One region of the Paenibacillus sp. FSL W8-0186 genome, then DNA from elsewhere that is predicted to be linked to it. Evidence: predicted binding sites of a transcription regulator. Region 1 holds the regulator's gene; each other region holds the start of a gene.
The links. The regulator Rex, encoded in region 1, represses fermentation and respiration genes when NADH is low (regulators of the CRP and FNR family bind a similar motif). The targets are predictions, from matches to a motif close to TTGTGAAATATTTCACAA.
Positions count from the first base shown of each region.

Region 1 (2,204 bases):
TTGCAGATTTATGCGGTTCCGATCGATGTGAGCCAGCAGCTCAAAAACTATTTCTTCGACAAAAAGAAGAGCGTGGTTATGACCTCGGCTACATTGTCCGTGGATAAGTCATTCCAGTACATGATCGAACAGCTTGGACTGCAGGAAGCCGCTGACAGCGACCGGCTGCTGACCTCCATGCTGCCTTCGCCATTCAATTACAGAAACCAGGCGCTGCTCGTCATTCCGCGTGATTTCCCGAGCGTCAAAGGCAGCGTGGGGGATGAACATTTCGTGAAGATGCTGGTGCAGTCGTTAGCCGAAACGGCTATAGCAACGCGCGGCCGGATGCTGGTGTTATTCACGTCATACCGGATGCTTCGCCAGGTTTATGACCCGCTGAAGGAGCAATTATCCTCCGAGGGAATTACCGTCATCGGCCAAGGAATGGATAGCGGCAGCCGCACGAAGCTGACCCGCAGATTCCAGGGCCAGGAAGCATCCGTGCTGCTCGGCACGAGCAGCTTCTGGGAAGGCGTGGACATACCGGGGGAGGCGCTGACCAGCCTAGCTATTGTCCGCCTGCCATTCCAGCCGCCGAACCATCCTCTTGTCGAGGCGAAGAGCGAAAGGCTTCAGAAGGAGAAGAAGAACCCATTCATGAAGCTGTCCGTACCGCAGGCCGTCATCCGCTTCAAACAGGGGTTTGGACGCCTAGTGCGCTCTTCTCAGGATCGCGGGATAGTGGTGGTGTACGATACGCGCATCTTGGAATCTTACTACGGAAAATATTTCTTATATTCGCTGCCTGGGCCGAAGATGGAACATATGCCGACCGAGCAAATGGTACCGAGAATTTCCGAATGGCTGGATGTTCACGAAGTCCAGGGGGCAAAGGAGCAATAACCGTAATTCATATCGCGCCATTATAAGGGGAGAAAAGCTATGAAATCAGAAAAAATTTCCGATGCGGTTGTACGCAGATTGCCAGTGTATTTGCGTTTCCTCAATGAGCTGAGCCTTCGTGAAGTGCCTACGGTATCCTCTCAGGAATTGGGTCAGAAGCTTGATCTTAATCCTGCGCAAATCCGGAAGGACCTTGCTTATTTTGGGGATTTTGGCCGTAAAGGCATCGGCTACGACGTGTCTTATCTCATTGAAAAAATCCGGCAGATCCTCAATCTGGATCAGCAGATCAATGTAGCTCTAGTCGGAGCTGGTAATCTAGGCCAAGCACTGTCTAACTATAATGCCTACCTGAAGGACAATATGAAAATCGTGGCGGTATTCGATGCCGCACCGTCCAAAATCGGCACCAAGATCAACAATATTACGGTTCAACCGATCGACGAGCTCGTGGAGACGGTACAAGCGATGAACATACGGATCGGTATCATTACGGTTCCTGATTTCGAGGCCCAGCGCGTGGCGGATCAGCTTGTTGCCGCCGGGATCGGAGCGATTCTTAACTTCGCGCCAACTATTTTGAAGGTGCCATCGGAGGTAAGAATACATGCGGCTGATTTCACGACGGACCTGCTCAGTCTTGCCTATTATTTGAATGACGGAAAGGAACTTACTTCGAATGAGTCGTAAACTGCTAATCACAAACGGTACGTTTGCCGTGCTGGAAGAACAAGAACCTGTCGTTAACGGTTATATGCTCGTTGAGGACGACCTGATTACCTATATTGGCTCCGAGCGTCCAGAAGGCAGCGAGAATGCGGAAGTTATGGACGGAAAAGGCCTGTTGTTTTTGCCTGGTCTGATCAATACGCACGGCCATGCAGCCATGTCGCTGCTGCGCGGTTATGGGGACGATATGGTGCTGCAAAAATGGCTGCAGGAGAAAATGTGGCCGATGGAAGCGAAGTTCACAGGTAATGACGTGTACTGGGGAACTGCGCTGTCCGTACTGGAGATGATTAAGGGAGGGACGACAACCTTCCTCGATATGTATGATCATATGGACAAGGTCGCACAGGTGACGGAAGAATCCGGCATCCGCGGGGTACTGATGCGCGGGGCGATCGGGCTGTGCCCGCCTGACGTACAGAAGCAGAAGCTGGATGAAGCGGTTGCTTTTGCTCGCAATTGGCACGGCAAGGCGGACGGCCGGATTACGGCGATGATTTCGCCACACGCGCCTTATACTTGCCCGCCGGATTACATTGAGCAGTTCGTGCAGGCGGCACATGATCTTGACTTGCCGATGCATACACATA
Region 1 is NZ_CP150207.1:3,278,629-3,280,832, reverse strand. Features, by position in the region: gene dinG (ATP-dependent DNA helicase DinG) at 1-885, shown strand, start outside; gene MKX50_RS14735 (redox-sensing transcriptional repressor Rex) at 925-1,575, shown strand; gene MKX50_RS14730 (amidohydrolase) at 1,565-2,204, shown strand, end outside.

Region 2 (2,204 bases), 210 kb from region 1:
GGTCGGTGGTGTACTATAGTATATGCACTTTAAAACACTTTGCTCTGCATCCATGTTTGAGAACTGGAATCGAGTCCGTTATGCTAGAAAGAGAGAACTCGGGTGAGGCCTAAATGGAAAGCAGGTGCAGATATGAACTATAAGACGGCTTTTATATCGATGTTGACCGCCATGCTCGCTCTGCTCGGGACGGGCTGTGCGCCGCAGACTATAGAAGAGCCTCCGGCTCCGGTGGAACATAAGCAAGAGGAACATGACATTACTTTGAAAATCGATGGAAGCACCTTGATCCCTGATGTAACCAGCAGTATTCATTTTGATTATATGGAGGGACTTACCGTACGGCAGGCGCTGGAGAGCCAGTTGATCCAGCTTACGAGTGATGGCAAAGGCATCTTGTCCGTTGGGGATGTAGCGCTGGATACGACTTTGGAATGGGGCGTGAAATTAAACAAGCAGGACCTCAAGCCGGAGGACTGGAACACAAAGCTGAAGAAAGGCGACGTTATCCTGGTCTATGTCAAGACGGTGAGCAGCGAAGGGGATTTGACGGGGCAGCAAGCGATCATATTAACCGTAAATCATGGCGTCGCTAGCGGCGGGGAACGGCTGCAGTTTGTGAAACGGTATGAAGATAACATTACGGTAAGGGATCTGCTGAGAATGAGCGGAATCGTTACATTCAATTTGAACAACAAGCAGATTATCGCGGTAAATGGGCTGCAGCCGGGCATGCATGAAATGTGGGTTTTAAAGGTAAATCATAAAGAGCTTAAGGAGAACGGGCTGGAAATGCGCCTTAAACCGCATGATAACGTGCAGCTGGAGCTGATCAGAATGTAACTTGGTGATTCTGTGCTCTGAGGGATTGTATTTCGCGAGGATTGGACTAAGAATATTGCGCAAGGCCGATCTTCGCGAAATGCAGGCTGCAAGCGGGAAGAAAAGAAAAATGTGACAGTTATTGTGATAATATTCACAATTAATGTGAATGTAATCACAATCTCATTTAAATTTTAATTATATAATAACACCATGAAATGGAAACGAAGGATCAAGTTAAGAAGGAGGCATTCCTCGATATGAACACTCATAAACCTAAACTGGTCGTGATCGGAAACGGGATGGCCGGAATCAGTACAGTCGAACAAATTCTGAAGCTGACAACACAATTTGAAATTACGGTATTCGGCAGCGAGCCGCATCCGAACTATAATCGCATCATGCTCTCTTATGTGCTTGAGGGAAGCAAGACGATCGATGATATCGTGCTTAATGACTGGCAATGGTATGCGGACAACGGTATTACGCTGCACACGGGAACCAAAGTCGTAAAAATTGACGAAACGCACAAGGAAGTAGTGACCGAAGAGGGGATGCGGGTTCCTTACGACAAAGTGATTATCGCGACAGGATCAAATTCATTTATTCTGCCTATTCCGGGCAGCGACAAGCAAGGCGTGATCGGCTTCCGCGATATTGCAGACTGCAATCAGATGCTGGGGGCTGCCAAGACATACAAGAAAGCGGCTGTCATCGGCGGGGGACTGCTGGGGCTCGAGGCTGCCAAAGGGCTTGTACAATTGGGCATGGACGTTACGGTTGTCCATTTGATGGAGGATCTGATGGAGCGGCAGCTGGACCATCAGGCCGCGCTTATGCTGCGCGCGGAGCTGGAGCGCCAGGGCATTAAGTTCAAAATGCAGGCCCAGACGGTCGAGCTGCTTGGCGGTGAGAGAGTGAGCGGCCTTCGCTTTGCCGACGATACCGTGCTGGACGCGGAGTTCGTCGTAATGGCCGTAGGCATCAAACCAAACGTTGAGGTTGCCAAGAACAGCGGTATCGAAGTGAACCGAGGCATCGTCGTTAACGATTACATGCAGACGTCGATGAAGGACGTATATTCGGTAGGCGAGTGCAATGAGCATCGCGGCGTATGCTACGGCCTCGTGGCTCCGCTCTTCGAGCAGGGAATGGTGCTGGCAAAGCATATTTGCGGAGTAGACACCGCCCCCTATGAGGGATCGGTCGTATCAACGAAATTGAAAATTTCCGGCGTGGACGTATTCTCGACCGGCGAATTTATTGACGGACCTGAGCATACGGTCATCGCAAGCAAGGATGATTGGAAGCGCACGTATAAGAAGATCTTGCTGAAAGATGGCATTATGGTTGGCGCTGTCTTGTATGGGGACATCACGGAT
Region 2 is NZ_CP150207.1:3,486,519-3,488,722, reverse strand. Features, by position in the region: gene MKX50_RS15765 (hypothetical protein) at 133-843, shown strand; gene nirB (nitrite reductase large subunit NirB) at 1,083-2,204, shown strand, end outside.
Region 2: the regulator Rex is predicted to act here: its motif matches at 965-982, upstream of nirB (nitrite reductase large subunit NirB).

Region 3 (2,204 bases), 200 kb from region 1:
TCGTTGACCGCTTGATCCAGATCAGCGCTTTTCTCAATGAAGCAAGGTACGTTGCCAGGACCAACGCCCAGCGCCGGTTTGCCGCAGCTGTACGCCGCTTTAACCATCGCGGAGCCGCCGGTAGCCAGAATGCAGGCTACGTCAGGGTGATTCATCAATGCATTCGTACGGTCCATGGACGGATCCTCGATCCATTGGATACAGTCTGCTGGCGCGCCATGTTTGACCGCAGCTTCCAGCAAAATTTTCGCGGCTTCTGCGCTGCAGCGCTGTGCAGATGGATGGAAGCCGAAGATGATCGGGTTGCGGGTCTTGATCGCGATCATCGCTTTGAAAATCGTCGTGGATGTCGGGTTGGTCACTGGGGTAATCCCCATAATAATGCCAACGGGCTCGGCGATTTTCTGGAAGCTGTCGTAAGGGTTATCCTCGATGACGCCAACTGTCTTGTCGTACTTGATGCTGTTGTGGATGTACTCTGTCGCGAACATATTCTTGATGATCTTGTCTTCATATACCCCGCGGCCAGTTTCCTCTACAGCCATCTTCGCTAAATACATGTGCTTGTCGAGGCCGGCAAGCGCCATCGCCTGAACGATCTTATCAATTTGCTCTTGATCCAATTCCATAAACGCTTCGGTCGCCTTTTTCGCTTTGTCGATCAGGGATTGGATGTAATCCTCTGCGGTAGGCTGCTGCTTCGTGGTCACATTGTTCTTTACGGCCATTTCTCTCATCCTCCTAATTTCATATGGACCAACCAGGGAAGTCTCTCTAGGGTGCGTTGCCTATTGTGAATATTTTCACTTTCTGGCTTATCCATCGGAAGCTTTAGCTTCTCTTTTGTTACCTCGATCATATCACAGGATTTTGGGTTTGTATAGTGAATATTTTCACAAACTTTAAAGAAATGAAAGTTTTCATCTCTATAGTTTGTTTTTCATTCCGTACTTTCAACGATGGTTCATGAATTTAATTTCATAGACCGCCCTGTTCTGCAATGAGTTTTTAGACGCGTAGATAGTGAAAATAGTCACAATGTTAGAATTTAGACACTTTTGCGGCCTTGCAAGCCGCCCCAAAGCTTGAAGTTCGGTATATAATTAATTTAAATTCATTTAAAATTTTCAGAAAAATTTGGAGCATGAGGGGGATTTAAAAATGACTCAATTCGCAACGGCAACCCCGCCCCGTGGGAATACGAGCTGCTTTACGGAGCAGAACTTCAACCGGCTTCTCGTAACCATGAAAGACAAGACGTATCCGGAAGGAACTCATCTGTTCTGGGAAGGAGACTTCTCCGACAAGCTGTTCTTCGTTAAGCGAGGGCGCATTAAATTGACCAAATCCACGGACGAAGGCAAGGAGCTTATTCTATATATGTACGGGCGCGGAGACATGGTTGGCCAGGCCGATCCCTTCTTCAGCTCGAAGCACAGCTTTACCGCCGAAGTCATCGAGGACAGTGAAATCGGCATTATTGAACAAAAAGATCTCGAAATCATGATCTGCCAGCATTGCGACTTTGCCATTGACTTCATGAAATGGATGGGCATCCATCACCGTCTGACGCAGACCAAGTTCCGCGACTTGATGATGTACGGCAAGCCGGGAGCGCTTTGCTCCACCCTGATCCGTCTCAGCAATACCTATGGCGAGAAGCAAGGCGACAATATTCTGATCAACAAGAAAATTACGCATACGGATCTATCCAACATGATCGGCGCGACCCGCGAGAGCGTCAACCGGATGCTCAGCGACTTGCGCAAGAAGGATGCGCTGGAATATGTGAACGGCATGATCCTTATTAAAGACCTTGTCATGCTGCAGGACATTTGCCACTGTGAGCTATGCCCCAACGAAATATGCCGGATTTAATGATGGCAAGACGCAAGGAAGCAACCTCATCTCGAGCCGGGAGGAGGTTGCTTTTCATTTTGCCGCAAGGCTGTTCCTGCGAGACTTATATTTGCTGCTTGTTGGAATCCGCACCCGCATTCTCCGGCACATTACCGCTCCCTCGCGCCTCTTCCTGTTCCCGGTACTCGGTCGGAGTTACGCCGGTATAGCGCTGGAATACCTTGGAGAAATAACGCCTGTCGCTATAGCCGACCAGGGCGCCGATTTCGGTTACGCTGCGGGAAGTCAACCTTAGCATCGTCTTGGCAAGCTCCATGCGCTGTTTTCGCAAATGTTCAACGAAC
Region 3 is NZ_CP150207.1:3,476,972-3,479,175, forward strand. Features, by position in the region: gene adhE (bifunctional acetaldehyde-CoA/alcohol dehydrogenase) at 1-728, opposite strand, end outside; gene MKX50_RS15725 (Crp/Fnr family transcriptional regulator) at 1,162-1,878, shown strand; gene MKX50_RS15730 (response regulator) at 1,964-2,204, opposite strand, start outside.
Region 3: the regulator Rex is predicted to act here: its motif matches at 882-899, upstream of adhE (bifunctional acetaldehyde-CoA/alcohol dehydrogenase).

Region 4 (2,204 bases), 2.6 Mb from region 1:
CTCCAGCTCATAGGCAGAGCCGTAAGGCAGCTTATAGGTTTCCTGCCCACCCAGCATCAGCATCCGGTTAACGGCCCAGGAGGCGATGAAGCTGGCTGGAATCAGCACGGGGATAAATACGAGAGCCGTGACGATGATCAACACGTATCGCGATAAAAGGGAAGTGCGAAGGCGCTGCAAAGGGCTTTGATTTATAAATCTCATGCCCGCACCCTGTATCCGATGCCGCGGATTGTTTCGATAATTTCCGGGGCGGCGGGATCACGCTCGATTTTTTCCCGTAAATGCCGAATATGTACCATTAGGGTCTTATCGCCTTCCAGATAGGGCTCTCCCCAAACGGCTTCATAAATTTGCTCCTTCGTCATGATTTGGCCGAGGTGGCGCAGCAGGTAATGAAAGATGTGGAACTGTTTCCCGGTAAGAAGAATCTCTTCCCCGGTGTCCTGGTCGATAATGAGGTTTTCGCGTTCATGGACGAGCAGATGCCGCAGCCTAAGCGGTTCCGGGGAAGCATTGCCGCTGCGGCGGAGCAGCACTTCAATTCGGGCGGCGAGCTCGTCCGGATGAAAAGGCTTCGTCAGGTAGTCATCCGCGAATTCCAAGCCTTGCAGCTTATCATCAATCGAGGTTCTGGCCGACAGCATCAATATGGGCAGATTCGGATGCTGCTTCTTGAGCCGCTGTCCTACCGTGAAGCCGTCCAAGCCGGGCAGCATGACATCGAGAATGGCGAGCCGGCAGGAATCGGCGTGTTCCAGGGCATGCTCTCCGCTCGTGAGCCAGGTTACGCGGTAGCCGCGGTCCTGCAGGGTTTCGTTAACCCACTTTCCGATCTCGGGATCGTCTTCAATATATAGCAAATGAATGGAATTCATCGTCAATAAACCTCCTTTAGCTCCTATTGTGACAAATCTGCATAAAAAAATAAACTGTGCTGGCAAAGCACCTGCATCCTTGTGATTGTAATCACAAGTTGTCAGAGCGGCCTGTGCTACTTTGAATATGAGAATGGTTTTCATTCAAATTTGAAGAATGTGGTGAGGGCTTATGGGGAAAAAGATCGATTTGCATAAAACAGTCTACGAGTTATGCACGGCCGATCCTGAAATCATCGATATCATGGTGGGCTTAGGCTTCGAGCAGCTGGCCAAGCCGGGGATGCTGCAGAGCGCGGGGCGCTTTATGACGATCCCCCAGGGAGCCAGGCTGCGCAAGGTGGAGCTCGATGCGATCAAGGACGCGTTCCGCGCCAAGGGCTATGAAATCACGGAGTGAACTCAGGCGGCGCGTTGTATGGTCCGGAGCTTAGAATAATTTTAAATAATAGGCTTATAAATAGAGGAGGGTACGGCGATGAGCGAAATGATCAACAACCGCGAGCATGCAGTACGAGAGCAAGGACGCCGGCAAGAACTGCTGAAGCAGATCATTAAGGAGCTGCATGAAGGGAAGAGCGTGGAGGAGGTCAAAACCCGGTTCGAGGAAGCAGTCGGGGACGTGACAGTAGCGGAAATATCGGCAATGGAGCAAGCCTTGATGGAGGAGGAGGGTATTCCAGTCTCCGAGGTGCAGCGCCTGTGCTCTGTGCACACGGCTATTTTTAAAGGCTCGATTGAGGAAATTCACCGTTCGTCCAAGCCGGAGGAGCAGCCGGGGCATCCTGTTCATACCTTTAAGCTGGAGAATCGCGAGATTGAGCGGCATGTCAATTTCCGGCTGGAGCTGCATAAGGACAAATTCCGCCGGGAGGACAGCACGGATATCGTCTTTAAGCTGGTGGAAGATTTAAATCTGCTGCTGGATCTCGATAAACACTATAGCCGCAAGGAAAATTTGCTGTTCCCGTATTTAGAGAAATACGGCATCTATGGCCCGACCAAGGTGATGTGGGGTGTAGACGATGCCATTCGTGCGATGATTAAGAAAGTAAAAGAGAAGCTCCTGAGTTACAACGGTGACCGCGCCGATAAGGATATACTCATCATCGATCTGGAGCGCGTGATTACTGAGGTAAACGAGATGATTTTCAAAGAAGAGAATATTTTGCTGCCGATGGCCTTGGAGAAGCTGACGGAGGACGAGTGGGTAAAAATAGCCGCCGAGAGCGATGAGATCGGCTATTGCCTGACTGCCCCGGAACAGAAGTGGGTTCCCGAGCGTGTGCCGCTCCCGTACGACGAAGGTACGGAGGTAGCGGAGAA
Region 4 is NZ_CP150207.1:172,899-175,102, forward strand. Features, by position in the region: gene MKX50_RS00845 (HAMP domain-containing sensor histidine kinase) at 1-204, opposite strand, end outside; gene MKX50_RS00850 (response regulator transcription factor) at 201-878, opposite strand; gene MKX50_RS00855 (DUF1858 domain-containing protein) at 1,051-1,278, shown strand; gene MKX50_RS00860 (DUF438 domain-containing protein) at 1,357-2,204, shown strand, end outside.
Region 4: the regulator Rex is predicted to act here: its motif matches at 958-975, upstream of MKX50_RS00855 (DUF1858 domain-containing protein).